Regions from separate parts of the Streptomyces sp. NPDC097595 genome, predicted to be linked through region 2. Evidence: riboswitches for the same ligand, from Rfam matches in the RefSeq annotation. Region 2 holds a riboswitch; the other holds the start of a gene.
The links. Region 2 has a riboswitch for cobalamin ahead of metE (5-methyltetrahydropteroyltriglutamate--homocysteine S-methyltransferase). Riboswitches for the same ligand answer to the same signal wherever they lie in the genome.

Region 1: another riboswitch for cobalamin. It lies ahead of ACIQZN_RS10810 (ABC transporter substrate-binding protein); the one in region 2 lies ahead of metE (5-methyltetrahydropteroyltriglutamate--homocysteine S-methyltransferase).

Annotation. Positions count from the first base shown of each region.
Region 1 is NZ_JBIWCN010000005.1:298,035-305,555, forward strand. Features, by position in the region: gene ACIQZN_RS10790 (adenosylcobinamide amidohydrolase) at 1-440, opposite strand, end outside; gene ACIQZN_RS10795 (PRC and DUF2382 domain-containing protein) at 814-1,830, shown strand; gene ACIQZN_RS10800 (ABC transporter ATP-binding protein) at 1,917-2,696, opposite strand; gene ACIQZN_RS10805 (FecCD family ABC transporter permease) at 2,693-3,709, opposite strand; gene ACIQZN_RS10810 (ABC transporter substrate-binding protein) at 3,784-4,821, opposite strand; cobalamin riboswitch at 4,883-5,070, opposite strand; gene ACIQZN_RS10815 (beta-ketoacyl-[acyl-carrier-protein] synthase family protein) at 5,108-6,331, opposite strand; gene ACIQZN_RS10820 (acyl carrier protein) at 6,328-6,567, opposite strand; gene ACIQZN_RS10825 (acyl-CoA dehydrogenase) at 6,810-7,521, opposite strand, start outside.
Region 2 is NZ_JBIWCN010000001.1:419,587-427,107, reverse strand. Features, by position in the region: gene ACIQZN_RS01845 (GNAT family N-acetyltransferase) at 1-87, opposite strand, end outside; gene panD (aspartate 1-decarboxylase) at 118-543, opposite strand; gene ACIQZN_RS01835 (hypothetical protein) at 1,108-1,398, shown strand; gene ACIQZN_RS01830 (hypothetical protein) at 1,927-2,475, opposite strand; gene ACIQZN_RS01825 (IS3 family transposase) at 2,775-3,656, opposite strand; gene ACIQZN_RS01820 (transposase) at 3,653-3,994, opposite strand; gene ACIQZN_RS01815 (TetR-like C-terminal domain-containing protein) at 4,082-4,564, shown strand; cobalamin riboswitch at 4,630-4,849, shown strand; gene metE (5-methyltetrahydropteroyltriglutamate--homocysteine S-methyltransferase) at 5,018-7,336, shown strand; gene ACIQZN_RS01805 (hypothetical protein) at 7,361-7,521, opposite strand, start outside.

The DNA.
Region 1 (7,521 bases), on a different contig from region 2:
GTGCCGGAGCAGTCGAGTCCGGCGTCCAGGAGCGCCTGCACCTTGGCCTCCGTGGCGGTGGCCACGGCGTTGACCAGGGCGGCGTCGGACAGCGGCACCGGGAACGTCACCACGATGTTGACGGTGCCGGGGCGCGGCGGTCCGCCGGTGCCCTCGGCCGGTGCGGCGGCCCAGCCGCGTACGCCCAGACCGCAGGTGGCGGTGGCGTGCACGTCCTCGTCGTCGGCGGTGGTGTACGCGGTGACGTCGGCGGCGGTCATGAGGCCGGCGCCGGGGCCGGTGAGATGTGCGGCGGCGGCGATCTCGGCGAGGTGGCGGTCCGGGTCCATGCGGGGGTACCCGCCGGGCACCTGCGCGTTGAGGATCCACGCGCGTGGACCGATGCCGCCGCCCAGGACCGCGCTGCTGCACACCCGCCAGCCGGGGCCGAGGCGCCACACGAGGTGGTGCAGCTCCGCGCCGTCCTCGCGCCGGGCGAGCAGCTCGCCGCGTTGTGCGGGGAGCCGGATGCGTACGGAACGGATGGGGCACCCCCGGGTGGCGCGGCGGGACGCCGGTCGGCGTGGACCCCTTGATCATATGGGGCGGGACCGGGGCGTCCGGGGCCGGTCCGTTCACCCGGATGGCGTAACGGGCGCGGAAGCCGCGCAACCGCGTCAGGCGGGGGCTGCGCCGGTCGGAGGCGGACACGGCGCGCCGCCCCCGGTGGCCGGGCGGTTGCAGCGTCCATCCGGGTGAGGCGCGATGGAATCCGGACGCGCCTTCTCTGCTGGACCCACCCACAGGACGCGCCCGGGCGAGGAGGATTCGGATATGGGAGCCGCTGACGGTTTCACGGATTCCGGAGAGCTCGACGGCCTGACGGTGTACGACACCGAGGGCGAGAAGATCGGCAACGTGGGCCGCGTGTATGTCGACGACAACACCGGCCGCCCGGACTGGATCACGGTGAAGACCGGCCTGTTCGGCATGAAGGAGAGTTTCGTGCCTCTCGCCGGAGCCCGTCGAGTGGGCTCCGACCTGCACATCTCCCACGGCAAGGACCAGGTCAAGGACGCCCCCCGGGTGGACGCGGACGCGCATCTGTCCGTGTCCGAGGAGGAGGAGCTGTACCGGCACTACGGCCTGACCAGGAACACCCGGGGCAACCTGGGCGACAAGTCCGGGACCACCACCACGGGCACCGGCACCATGGGCGCGGCCGGGACCGGCGCGGCGGCCGGGGCCGGAGCGGGGGCCGGGGCCATGGGCGCGGCCGGCACCTCCGGCACGGACCGCACGCAGTCGGCCGGCACCGGCAGGCACCGGGACACCGAGGCGGCGGGCACGGGCGCGGGACGTCCGCTGGCCGGAGCCGGCGCGGGCACCCGGTCCGGGGCCGACCTGGGCGGCAAGGAGGAGATGATCCGCTCCGAGGAGCAGCTGCACATCGGCACCGAGGAGTACGAGAGCGGCAGGGCCCGCCTGCACAAGTACGTCGTCACCGAGAACGTCACGCGCAGCGTCCCGGTCTCGCACGAGGAGGTACGGGTGGTCCGTGAGCCGCTGCAGCCGGGCGACAAGACGACGCGCGCGGGCGACCTGACGGAGCAGGACGTGGAGGTGACCCTGCACGCGGAGCGCGCCACGATGCGCAAGGAGACCGTCCCGGTCGAGCGCGTCCGGATGGAAACCCAGAGGGTGACGGAGCAGAAGGAGGTCTCCGCCGAGCTGCGCAAGGAGCAGATCGACTACGCGGACGGCACCACCAAGGGCGGAAAGGACATGGGCGGCAAGGACATGGGTGGCAAGGACACCGGCGGCGACATGGGCCGAGGACGCCACCGCTGACCCCCCGCCGGCATGACTGCCGCACCGCACCACAAGCGAAGGGCGGACCCGCCCGACGGGTCCGCCCTCTCGTGTGCCCCGGGCCGTCAGGGCAGGAAGCGCACCGAGGGCCGCCCCTGCGGGCCGTCCGGGGTGACGACGGACCGCACCCGGTAGACGTCCTCGATCAGCTCCTCGGTGACGACCTGCGCGGGGGTCCCGCCCGCAACCGCCCGCCCGCCGCTCAGCACCACGATCCGGTCGCAGAACATGGCGGCCAGATTGAGGTCGTGCAGGGCGACGACGGCGGTCAGCGGGAGCGAGGCGACCAGGGCGAGCAGTTCCAGCTGGTGCTGGATGTCCAGATGGTTGGTCGGTTCGTCCAGGAGGAGTTCGCGCGGTCGCTGGGCGAGCGCGCGGGCGATCTGGACGCGCTGGCGCTCCCCGCCGGACAGCGTGTGCCAGGACTGGTCGCGCCGGCCGGTGAGCCCGGTACGCTCCAGCGCCTCGTCCACCGCCGCCGCGTCCGCCTCCGTCGGTGCCGACCAGGCGCGCCGGTGCGGGATGCGGCCCAGGCGTACGACGTCCAGGACGCTCAGCTCGTCCTGGGTGGCGGCGTGCTGGTCGACCACCGCGACCCGCTGGGCCACCGCGCGGCGGCCGACGCCGGGCAGCGGTTCGCCGTCCAGCGTGACGACGCCCGTGTGCGGGGCGAGGACCCCGGCGAGGATGCGCAGCAGCGTGGACTTGCCGGAGCCGTTGGGGCCGATGAGGCCCACGGTGGTGCCGGGCTCCGGGGCGAGGGTCACGCCGTCCAGGAGGAGGCGGCCGCCGGCTTCCCGGGCGACCCGTTCGGCCCGCAGGCCCTCGGCCGTCGTCCCGGTCATGCGGGCCGCCTGGTGCGGTAGAGGACGGCGACGAAGGCGGGCACGCCGATGAGGGCGGTGACGACGCCCACCGGGACCTCCTGGGGGTCGAGGACGGTCCGGGCGAGCGTGTCGACCCAGACGAGGAAGACGGCCCCGGCGAGCGCGGTGACCGGCAGCAGCCTGCGGTGGCCCGAGCCGGTGAGGGCGCGGGCGGCGTGCGGCAGGACCAGCCCGACGAAGCCGATGGCCCCGGCCGAGCTGACGAGCGCGGCGGTGAGCAGCGCGGTCGTGCAGAGCAGCACGGTCCGCACGCGGGCGACGTTCACCCCGAGGGCGGCGGCCGCGTCCTGCCCGAAGGCGAAGGCGTCGAGCGTACGGGCGTGGCCCAGGCAGATCAGCAGGCTGACGGCGAGGACGGCGGAGCAGACCCACACATCGGTCCAGCCGACCCCGCCGAGCGAGCCGAGCAGCCAGAACAGCACGCCCCGGGTCTGCTCGGCGTCGGCGGCCGTCATGACGACGAACGAGGTCAGCGCCGAGAACAACTGCATGGCGGCGACGCCGGAGAGCACGACCCGGTCGGTGGAGCCGCCCAGGGTGTGGCTGAGCAGCATCACCAGCGCGAAGGAGCAGAGCGCTCCGATGAACGCCCCGGCCGGCAGCGTCACCGCTCCCCCGCCGACGCCGAGCACGACGACCAGGACCGCGCCGGTGGACGCGCCGGAGGAGACGCCGAGGACGAAGGGGTCGGCCAGCGGGTTGCGCAACAGGGACTGCATGACGGTCCCGCAGACCGCGAGTCCCGCCCCGCAGACGGCGGCGAGCAGCGTACGCGGCATGCGCAGGTTCCAGATGATGCCGTCGCGGATCGGGCTGAGCCGGACCTCGCCGATGCCGAGGTGGGCGGCGACGGCGGACCAGACGTCCATGACGGAGATCCGGGCCGGTCCGATGGTGACGGCGACCGCGACGGACAGGGCGAGCAGCACGAGGCCGCCGGTCCACAGGAGGCCGCCGCGCAGTCCGCGCAGCCGGAGGCGTGCGGCATCCGGGGTCTTTGCGGGAGGCGCCTCGTCGGGTGGGGCGGTGAGCCGGTCGGTGGCCGTCACCCCGCGAGCCCGAAGTCGCGCAGCCCGGCGGCCACCAGCTCCACGCCCTCGACCGTGCGGATGGTCGGGTTCATGGCCTGGCCGCTGAGCAGGACGTAGCGCTTGTGGCGTACGGCGTCCATCTTCTTCGTGACCGGGTTGGACTCCAGGAAGGCGATCTTCCCGGCGGCGCTCTCGGCGGTCTGGGACTTGCGGGTGAGGTCGCCGATGACGAGGACGTCCGGGTTGCGGTCGGCGACGGTCTCCCAGTTGATCTGGGGCCATTCGTCGTGCGTGTCGTCGAAGGCGTTCTTCAGGCCCAGCTCCCGGGTCATGATGCCGGGCGCCCCGCAGCAGCCCGCCAGATAGGGGGACTCGGAGTTGGCGAACCAGTACATGACGGAGGTGCCGGACGCGTCGATGCCGTCGGCGGCCTTCCGGATACGGTCCTGGAGCCGCGCGACCAGCTTCTCGCCGCGCTCCGGCACGCCGAACACCCGGGCCAGCTCGCGCACTTCGGTGTAGACGCTGTCCATGGTGAGGGCGCCGGTGCGGACGCCGTCGCCGTCCTTGGTGTTGTCCTTGGCGGTGCAGTCGGCGGGCGCGACATAGGTGGGGACGCCCAGCTTCTCGAACTGCTCGCGCGGGGCGACGCCGCCCTTGGCGAGGGTCGACTCGAAGTCGGCGGCGACGAAGTCGGGCTCCTGGTCGAGGACCTTCTCGGAGGAGGGCCGGTTGTCGGCGATCCTCTTCACGCCCGCGTTGGCCTTCTCCAGGCCCTTCATCACCGGGTCCGTCCAGGTGGCGGTGGCGGCGATCCGGTCCTGGAGACCGAGCGAGAGCAGGATCTCCGTCGTGCCCTGGTCGACGGAGACCGCGCGCCGGGGTGCGGCGTTCACGGTGACGGTGCGCCCGCAGTTCTTGAGCGTGACCGGATAGCCGTCCGCCTTGCCCGCTGCGTCGGCCTTCTCGGACGGGGACCCCCCGCAGGCCGTCAGCAGCAGGAGTGCCGTGGTGAGCAGGGCGGCGGAACGGACGGGGCCTATGAACGGCACGGGGTATACCTCGGCGTCTCTGGGCCCATGCGCGGGGCCCGCTGTACGGTCCGCCGCCCGGTCCCGGACGGCGGTCGCCAGCAGGTCTTCGGACTCGGGTTCGTCCGGGCGGGACGCCTTCCCGGGAGACGCCGGGTCTCCCAGTGGCCGTGGCCCCGCCCGTCCCCCTCACCGCTGCGCGTCAGTTCCGGATTCGCACCGGATTCCCTGACCCCTACGTGGAGTTCGACTGGCTCCGGGGAAGCTATCACGGGCGTCCGCGCAGCTCAGAGCCGCCCCCAGGGGCTCATGGACGTTGCAGGGCCACCACCGCGTTGTGCCCGCCGAAGCCGAAGGAGTGGCTGACGGCCCGGCGGACGGGCCGTACCAGCGGCACCTTGGTGACGCAGTCGATGTCGAACCCGGGCGCGGGTGCGTCCAGGTTGGCGACCGGCGGGATCACCCCGCGCTGGAGGGTGAGGATCGTCAGCCCCGCCTCGATCGCCCCGGCCGCGCCCATGCAGTGCCCGAGCACGCCCTTGGGGGCGGTGACGGGCGGGCGGTGCGGGTACACCCGGCTGATCAGCGCGGCCTCGGCGGCGTCGTTGCGCAGGGTCGCGGTGCCGTGCGCGTTGACGTGCTCCACCTCGTCGGCCCGCCAGCCCGCGTCGCGCAGGGCGGCCTCGACGGCGGCCCGGGCGATCCGCCCGTCGGGGTGCGGGCTGGTGGGGTGGTGGGCGTCCGTGGTGGCGCCGGTGCCGGCGAGCAGGGCCCGGGGTTCGGCGCCCCTGGCCTCCGCGTCGGCGGCGCGTTCCAGCACCATGACGGCGGCGCCCTCACCCATGACGAGTCCGGCGCGGTCGGCGGCGAAGGGCCGGCTGAGCCGGGACAGGTCGCCGTCCGCGAGGGCGGCGGCCCCGGACCGGGCGAAGCCGGTCATGGCGATCGGGAAGAGCGTCGACTCGGTCGCCCCCGCGATGGCCACGTCGCACTGCCCGGAGGCCAGCAGGTCGCGGGCGACGGACAGCGCGGTGACGCCGGACGAGCAGGCCGTGCAGGGGGCCATGCTGGGGCCGGTGGCCCGCATCTCGATCGCGATCTCGGCGGCGGGCATGTTGGGGATGGTCAGCAGGACCCCGGCGGGCGAGGTCGCCTCCGGGCCCTTCCGCTCCAGGACCAGCGCCTGGTCGGTGAGGTGCGCGGAGCCCCCGCTGCTGGTGCCGACGACGACCGCGACGCGGCTGCCGTCCCAGCCGGCCGGGTCGAGCCCGGCGTCGGCGACGGCCTCCCGGGCGGCCAGGACGGCGAACTTGACGTACCGGCCCATCCGGAAGGCGGTACGACGGCCGATCTCGGCGTCCAGGTCGATGCCGTCGACCACGCAGGCGAAGCCGATCGCGCACCCGGCGAGCGCGGGAACGGTGCGCGCCGGGCTCACGGCGGCGCACACCCCCTGCCAGGTGGACTCGGTGTCGTTGCCGACCGGGGTGATCATGCCGAGCCCGGTGACGGCGATGGCCGGTGTCCTCATCGGACGCCGGCCGACGCGTGGAGGTGGGCCGTGAGCTCGGCGAGAGTGGTCCCCCGGGTCAGGGCGCCGGTGTCCAGCTCGACCCCGGTGGTCTCCCGGAGGACGACGGCGAACTCGGCGGCCGCGAGGGAGTCCATGTCCAGGCTGTCCATCGTGGAGTCCGGAAGGATCTCGGCCACGGGCACCTTGAAGGTACGGCTGAGTACATCGGTGATGCGGGGGTGGATCGTGCTCATGGTCTCCCTTTCCTCATGCCCATCCGGCGGGGTGCCCGGCGCCGGCGCGCACGGCCCCGACGCCGGAACAACTGAGCAGCGTCGCTCCGGTTACGCCTTGCGGCGAACCGATTCGCCAACGCCCGTCCGGGACGCCCCGGACCATCGCGCGAACACGGCGACGGTCGTCCAGTAGGCGAGGAGGACGGCCCCCGCCCCGAGCCCCCGCACGGCCCGTGCCGCACGGCGTGTCCGAGTGCCCCTCATCGGCCCGCCTCCATGTGCCAGTGGGCCTCCGGATCGTCGTACGCCTCGGCGTAACCGGCGCCGGTGATCGGCCAGTCGGCGAGCAACTCGTCGGGGAAGGCGAAGGAGTCGGCGAGCCCCGGGAGGTGGGGGGCCACCGCCTCGATGAGCCGTTCCGTGTGGTCCGTCAGCGCCTCCGCCTGACTGGTGCTCAGATGGCCGGCCGCGAGCAGGTCACCGCTGTCGCGCGCGACCCGGCCCAGGGCGAACAGCCGGGCCAGCTCGCCGAGCCGGTCCCGGTCCGCCCCGGCGGGCAGCGCCTCGACGGCCTCCGCGTACGCCTCGGCCGCCTGCCGGCAGGCGTGCGCCTCGACCCCGCGCAGCGCCGGGCCCGCCGCCGCGTTCCAGCGGCCCAGCGGGTCGCCGTGCGCCATCCCGGCCGCCCGGGCCCCGGCGCGCGCGAACCACAGCTCCTCGGCGCACCCCAGGAGCCGGACCAGGAACCGGAGGTCGGTGAGGTCGCCGTGGGCCGGGGCGGCGGGCTCGTACGCGGGGCGGTCGGCGAGCAGGGCGGCGGCGGCCCTGGCGTGGACGGCGAGGTTGTCGCCCTCGGCGGTGATGGCGCCCTCGACGCCGGTGACGAGCGCGGCCATCCCGTTGTTCTCCAGGAGGCCCTGGGCGCCGCAGCGTTCCCGGGACTCCACGATCACCGCCCTGGCCTGCCAGGTG
Region 2 (7,521 bases):
GACGCCGACGGCCTCGCCGTCCTCGTACGCGGACAGCTTGCCGGCCGCCCGGTCGTCATGGATCTCGGGCCCGGTCTGCTCTGCCATGGCGGTGTGCCCCTCGTTCGACGAGCCGCCTCAGCGCGCCGAGGGCACCGCGTGCGGGCTGCGCTCGGTGTCACTGCCCGGCACGGGCGCGGAGGCGTCGGCACCGAGTGCGACGATGCGGTTGTCCGCGTCGACGTGCACGATACGCGGGACGAGGGCACGCGCCTCGGCATCCTCGACCTGGGCGTAGCTGATGAGGATGACCAGATCACCCGGGTGCACCAGATGGGCGGCGGCACCATTGATCCCGATCACCCCGGACCCGCGCTCGCCCTCGATGACGTACGTCTCCAGCCGGGCCCCGTTGTCGATGTCCACGATGTGCACGAGCTCACCGGGCAGCAGATCCGCGGCCTCCATGAGCTCGGCGTCAACGGTGACGGAACCCACGTAGTGCAGGTCGGCCTGGGTGACGGTGGCACGGTGGATCTTGGACTTGAACAGAGTACGCAGCACTTTGGACTCCTCCGAGACGGCTCCCTGCCTGCTTTCTGCAGGTCAAGGGCGGTCTCAAGTGTACACCGGCACACCCCGAACGATGTTTATGAGGAACATCGCTCTGGTCAGGTGAGGCAGCTTCCCACCTGGGGCTATTCCGTCACTCAGGCGCCTGTTGAAACGATCGCCCGGGAATGTGCGGGGACACACCCTGACCGGATACTGACTTCACTGATGACCCATCAGGCATGCAGGAGGTCCCTCTGCACACGGACGGCGTGCGGACGTGGGACGCATCACCGACCTCTCAGGCACCGACATCGCTCCGGTTCAAGGAACGCGACCCCCTTTTGACCATCAGGGCGCGATGCTCGACCGCTCCGAGAGGTGAGCTCGTCAGGTACCAGTCGTCCAGGCCGCACGGCAGCGTGGAACTCGCGAGCAAGGCGCGTCAGCGCCGGCGCCGGCCCGCCCGGGCTGAAGCCGAGGTCACGCGCCCCTGCGCACTTGCGTGCGCCGCTCCTCCATTTCGCACTGTCCCACCGCTGGCGAACCGACCTCGCACACCGTGAAGGAGAGCCGTTGACGCCGACTGAGGAAGTGCTCCAGGATCTGGCTCAGCCCTCGAACGTCTCCGTCCAATCCGATGACGCACTGGTCGGCAAGGTGAAGGCCGCCATAGCGACGGACGACAAGAAGCGGAAGGAGAACGAGGACGAGCAGCTCAGCCCCCACATAGGACACGATCTAAGCAACCATGTAACGTACTGCGAGCCGTCCCAGGGAATGCGTTCACAAGCTTCATCAATTCCAAAAATAATAGGAGCCGCGGCAGGAATGCCGCGGCTCCTATTATTTACTTCTTTCTCGTGAGGTAGTAGGTATCCCGCACATCGGGATCCGACGTCAAGAAGAACAGGCGAAGTTCTCCCTTCTCACCTCTATTGATCCCAATGTCCCAAACCGCCTCTTTTGGCGGAGGTTCCGTGCGAGATGCGGCATCGTTTGGATTGAGTTCAGTCGCCGACCTCGCGCCTTCAGCCAAAGAACCCTTTTTCCCTTTACTGATAGCCGAGGTCGCCTTGACCTGAATCACCCACCCATCCCCTACGGTGTTCCCGCCTCTGTACGCTCCGGGCTCCAACAGGCGCCAGGACCCCGGACCCGACATGCGCCAGGCATCGTCGAAAGCGAACTCCTGCCCGTCAAGCTTCTCCACGACCGCGCGGTGCTCGGGCTGCAGTTTCAGAGAACTACCCTTCCAACCCGCCCAAGTCCCGTATATATCAGCGGCAGTCACCTTGACGGGGGATGGGGGCGGGTCGGTACGACTATCCACGCAGGAACTGAGAGTCAGCACCCCGACACATGCCATTGCGAGTCCAGCGGCTGGCACGTGTCTCACCGCTCAGGCTCCCGCATCACGATCTGCTCACTCCACCGAAAGGTCATCTTCATATCTCTTTGTCCGTTTGGAAACAACGCCCCGGTACGATTAGACAATGCCATGGCCCCTGGATCCTTAGCACCGCCTTCGTAGCCCTCCTTGGAAACCCCTCGCGTCAAGGACTTCTTCGTCATCATATTCGTGAGGATGAACTCCACCTTCCCCCTCTTGGACTGCTTATCGTATCCAGTCACTGTGGCTTTGAGGTTGAAGGAACCAAGGACGGCGCGAGTGGCACCTTCCGAGTTATTCGGGGAGTCACCGACGAACAATTGTGCGGCAGCGGATGACAATTCACCTGCCATCAAGTCAGTGAGGGATAGATTATTCATCGCCGCCCCATATTTGGTCTTGTAATCGAGGCCCTTGATAGTCTCACCGATTTTCACCCCCTTGCGATGTGCCAGGTAATCACGCACAACCGACAACCATATGTGACGCTTCACACCTTCTGTTATCTTGTCGTTTTCGTCGAACTGGTACGCCAGTGGTGTCGCGCCCATGAACCACAGCGCTACCAGCTGAGTGGCAGTCGGATTGAGTATGGCTTCGGCGTCTGGAAAGGATATTCCAGAGCGATAAGCTGCTGTCGCTCGCCTCCCCAACTCGTCCTGGCGCGGGCTGCTGCCGCCGTAATCACAGCTGTAGTAGCAGCCGTTCTTGCCGGTGCCTCCGGGGGCCTTGCCGGCGTCCTTGCGCTGCTCGCCTGTGCGTAGCTCGCTGTGGCCAGTCCCGTCATCGGTGAAGAGACCGGAGGGGTCACTGAAGGTTGACCTGACCCCTTTGGGGCCGACACGTCCGATTATGCCGCGAGTGTGAGGGGGTGGCTTCTTCGTTGCCGTTCCTCGTGCGGCGTCTGGTAGCCGATGGCTGAGTGGAGACGGCGGTGGTTGTAGTACGTGATCCACCGGAACGTGTCCGCCCTGGCCTCGGCCCTCGTCGGCCAAGCCTCCCTTCCTATCTCGGTTTTGAGGCTGCCGAAGAAGGACTCTGCGGCAGCGTTGTCGTAGCAGGATCCGGTCCGGCCCATCGACTGGCGTATGTCCAGCTCACGGCAGGTTTCCCGCATGAGCCTGGACGTGTACTGGCTGCCGCGGTCGGTGTGGAAGATCGCGTTGCCGGCCGTGTGGCCCTGGTGATGGGCCATGCGGAGAGCCGCTTCGGTCAGTTCCGCCTGCATGTGATCGCCGATCGACCAGCCGACCAGTTCCTTCGTGCACAGGTCGATCACCGTCGCCAGGTAGAGCTTGCCTTCCCCGGTGGGCAGCTCGGTGATGTCTCCGACGAGTTTCAGACCGGCCATCGGAGCGGTGAAGTCACGCATGACCAGGTCCTTCGCCGGCACCGCTTTCCTGTCCTGGCGGGTCAGCGACTTGCGTCGCCGCCTGGAGACGCCCTGGATGGCGTGCTCGCGCATGATCCGCGCGACCCGTTTCCTGTTCGCCGTGACGCCCCGGCGGTGCAGGGCCCGGGTCACGCGCAGGGCACCGTAGGTTCCCGACGAGGCGTCGTGGACCTGCCGGATCTCCGCGAGCAGGCCCTCGTCCGAGGTGTTCTTCGCGTCTCTCGCGGGCTGCCGGTTCTTCCATCCGTAGTAGCTGGATCTGTCCCATCCCAGCAGGTCACACACCCTTTTGACCGGGTGTTCCGCGCGGATCTCGTCGACGAAGCGGTAGCGGATCACTGCCCCGTCTCCCGTGCGAAATAGGCGGCCGCCCTCTGCAGGATGTCGATGTCCTGCCGGGCATGCGCCAGCTCGTGGTTCCGCTCGGCCAGCAGCCGGTCCAACTCGCGGACCTGCGCTTTCAGCGCTTCGACCTCCCGGCTCACCGCGGCATCACCGCCGTCGTTGCCGGCAGCCTTGCGCCTCCGGCCCAGCTCACGCTCCACCCACGTGCCCAGCGTCGCCTTATGCACGCCCAGCGACCGCGCGATGTCCGCAACCGGCCGCTCCGGCGAGGAGAGCACCAACTCGACCGCGTCGTTCTTGAACTCCTCCGGAAACTGCTTGCCACGAGCCATGGCCGACCACTTCCACCCGCAGGCCGCCACGCGACCTGCCGTTCAGGTGTCGGCATCGAAGGGGTCACTTCAGCACTGGCCGACACCGTGGACGCCGCCTGGGCCGCCGCCCCCGTCGACGACCCGGCCGCCCGGATCGAGGCATGGGCCACCGCCTTCCGGAGCTGGGCACTGTCCCACCCGGAGGGCTTCCGCCTCATCTACGGCGACCCGGTCCCCGGTTACCGGCCGCCCGAGGGCGGCGCCGCCCCGGATGCCGCCCGCCGGGTCTGCACCGGCATCACGGCGCTCGCCGCCGCCGCGTGGCCGCACGCCGAACGCCGCTACCGGGACAGCGACTTCGAGTGGTCCGACTTCGATCCCGGTCTGCTGGACAAGGTCCGCCCCGCTTTCCCCGGCCTGCCCCCGGCCGCCGTGGCCCTCGCCCTGCGCATCTGGAGCCACCTGCACGGCCTGGTGTCCCTGGAGGTCTACGGTCACATGCAGCGGCAGGCCCTCAGCCCGGAGAAGCTCTTCCGCGAGGAACTGTCCCAGCTCATCCACTCCTTCGTCCTCGCCCCACGGAGCTGAGGACCGGCCGAGGACCGGCGGAGGCCGGCGTGAGACGGGTGTCCCTCCACCCGGCGGCACCACGTAAGGTGGCCGCAGCAGCTGGTTCGCCCCGTCCGCCAGGCGGGGTGTCGCAAGAGGGAACCCGGTGGGAATCCGGGACTGCCCCGCAGCGGTGAGCGGGAACGACCGCCGTCATACGCACTGGGCCCGGGACGGGTCTGGGAAGCGACGGCCAGTAGGTGTCCTCCGGTACGGAGGGCGTGCCCGCGAGTCCGAAGACCTGCCAACTGCCCGCGCACGGACCATTCCGTACGCGGACATTCCGGTGACCTCGTGGGCGGGTCGGCGTACACACCAGACGGAGCAACCGCGCCGCGCCGCGCGAGGACCGTGTCCGTCGGGTCGTCGTCACCTTCGCGCTCTCGTCCCGTCTCCGGGATCTCAGGGATTCATCTCGCGAAGGAGATCTCCGTGACATCCAAGTCCGCAGCCGCGGCAGCACGCGCCACCGTGTACGGCTACCCCCGCCAGGGCCCCGACCGGGAGCTCAAGAAGGCCGTCGAGGGCTACTGGAAGGGCCGCGTCAGCGCGGACGCCCTCCGGCAGACCGCCGCACAGCTCCGGCACGACAACCGGCAGCAGCTCGCCGACGCCGGCATCCAGGAAGTCCCCACCGGCGACTTCTCGCTCTACGACCACGTCCTGGACACCACCGTCATGGTCGGCGCCATCCCCGAACGCCACCGCGAGGCCGTCGCGGCCGACGCGGTGGACGGATACTTCGCCATGGCGCGGGGCACCCAGGACGTGGCGCCGCTGGAGATGACCAAGTGGTTCGATACGAACTACCACTACCTGGTCCCCGAGCTCGGCCCCGGCACCGTCTTCACCGCGGACTCCACCAAGCAGGTCGCGGAGCTCAAGGAGGCCCTGGCCCAGGGCCTCACCGCGCGGCCGGTGCTGGTCGGCCCCGTCACCTATCTCCTGCTGGCCAAGCCGGCCCCCGGTGTGCCCGCCGACTTCGAGCCGCTGACCCTGCTGGACCGGCTGCTGCCGGTGTACGCGGAGGTGCTCGCGGACCTGCGCGCGGCGGGGGCCGAGTGGGTGCAGCTCGACGAGCCGGCGCTCGTCCAGGACCGCACCCCGGCCGAGCTCAACGCGGCCGAGCGCACCTACCGTGACCTCGGCGCGCTCACCGACCGGCCGAAGCTGCTCGTCGCCTCCTACTTCGACCGGCTGGGCGAGGCGCTTCCGGTCCTGGCGAAGGCCCCCGTGGAGGGCCTGGCGCTGGACTTCACCGAGGCCGCCGCCGCCAACCTCGACGCCCTCGCGGCCGTGGGCGGACTGCCGGGCAAGCGCCTGGTCGCCGGTGTCGTCAACGGCCGCAACATCTGGATCAACGACCTCCAGAAGTCGCTGTCCACGCTCGGCACCCTCCTCGGGCTGGCCGACCGCGTCGACGTGGCCGCCTCCTGCTCGCTGCTGCACGTGCCGCTGGACGCCGCCGCCGAGCGGGACATCGACCCGCAGATCGTCCGCTGGCTGGCCTTCGCCCGGCAGAAGACCGCGGAGATCGTCACCCTGGCGAAGGCCCTCGCGCAGGGCACCGGCACCATCACCGGTGAACTCTCCGCCAACAAGGCCGCGCTGGCCTCCCGCGCCGGCTCCCCCCTCACCCGCGACCCGGCCGTGCGCGCCCGGGCCGAGGCTGTCACGGACGCGGACGGCCGCCGCTCCCAGCCGTACGCCGAGCGGGCCGCGGCCCAACGGGCTCACCTGGGGCTGCCGTTGCTGCCGACGACGACCATCGGCTCGTTCCCGCAGACCGGCGAGTTGCGGTCGGCGCGCGCCGACCTGCGGGCCGGGCGCATCGACACGGCGGGTTACGAGGAGCGCATCCGGACGGAGATCCAGGAGGTCATCGCCTTCCAGGAGAAGACGGGCATCGACGTCCTGGTGCACGGCGAGCCCGAACGCAACGACATGGTCCAGTATTTCGCCGAGCAGCTGACCGGGTACCTCGCCACCCAGCACGGCTGGGTGCAGTCCTACGGCACCCGGTACGTGCGTCCGCCGGTCCTCGCCGGGGACATCTCGCGCCCCGAACCGATGACGGTGCGCTGGACCTCGTACGCCCAGTCGCTGAGCGACCGCCCGGTCAAGGGCATGCTCACGGGCCCGGTCACCATGCTCGCCTGGTCGTTCGTCCGCGACGACCTGCCGCTCGGGGACACCGCCCGGCAGGTGGCCCTCGCCCTGCGCGACGAGGTCGACGACTTGGAGGCGAGCGGGACTTCGGTGATCCAGGTGGACGAGCCGGCGCTGCGCGAGACGCTGCCGCTGCGGGCCGCCGACCGGGCGGACTACCTGGCCTGGGCCACCGAGGCGTTCCGGCTCACCACCAGCGGCGTGCGCCCGGACACCCAGATCCACACGCACATGTGCTACGCGGAGTTCGGTGACATCGTCCAGGCCATCGACGACCTGGACGCCGATGTCATCAGTCTGGAGGCCGCCCGCTCCCACATGCAGGTGGCCCGCGAGCTGGCCGCCCACGGCTATCCGCGTGAGGCGGGTCCGGGCGTCTACGACATCCACTCGCCCCGCGTCCCGAGCGCCGAGGAGGCCGCCGAGCTGCTGCGTACGGGGCTGAAGGCGATCCCCGCCGAACGGCTCTGGGTGAACCCCGACTGCGGCCTCAAGACGCGCGGCTGGCCCGAGACCCGCGCCTCGCTGGAGAACCTGGTCGCCGCCGCCCGTACCGTCCGGGCGGAACTGCCCGCCTCCTGAACGGGGTTGCCGGGGGCCGGGACGTCATCCGCGTCCCGGCCTGCGGCCGGCCGCACCCGGGTCGAACGCGTACAGGTCGAGGATCTCCGGCATCGGGGCCGCGCCCGGGCCTCCCGCGCTCACCCAGGCTATGACGTCCTCGGTCGCCTCGGAGTCGTTGACCAGGCCGAGCCACACCGGCCTGG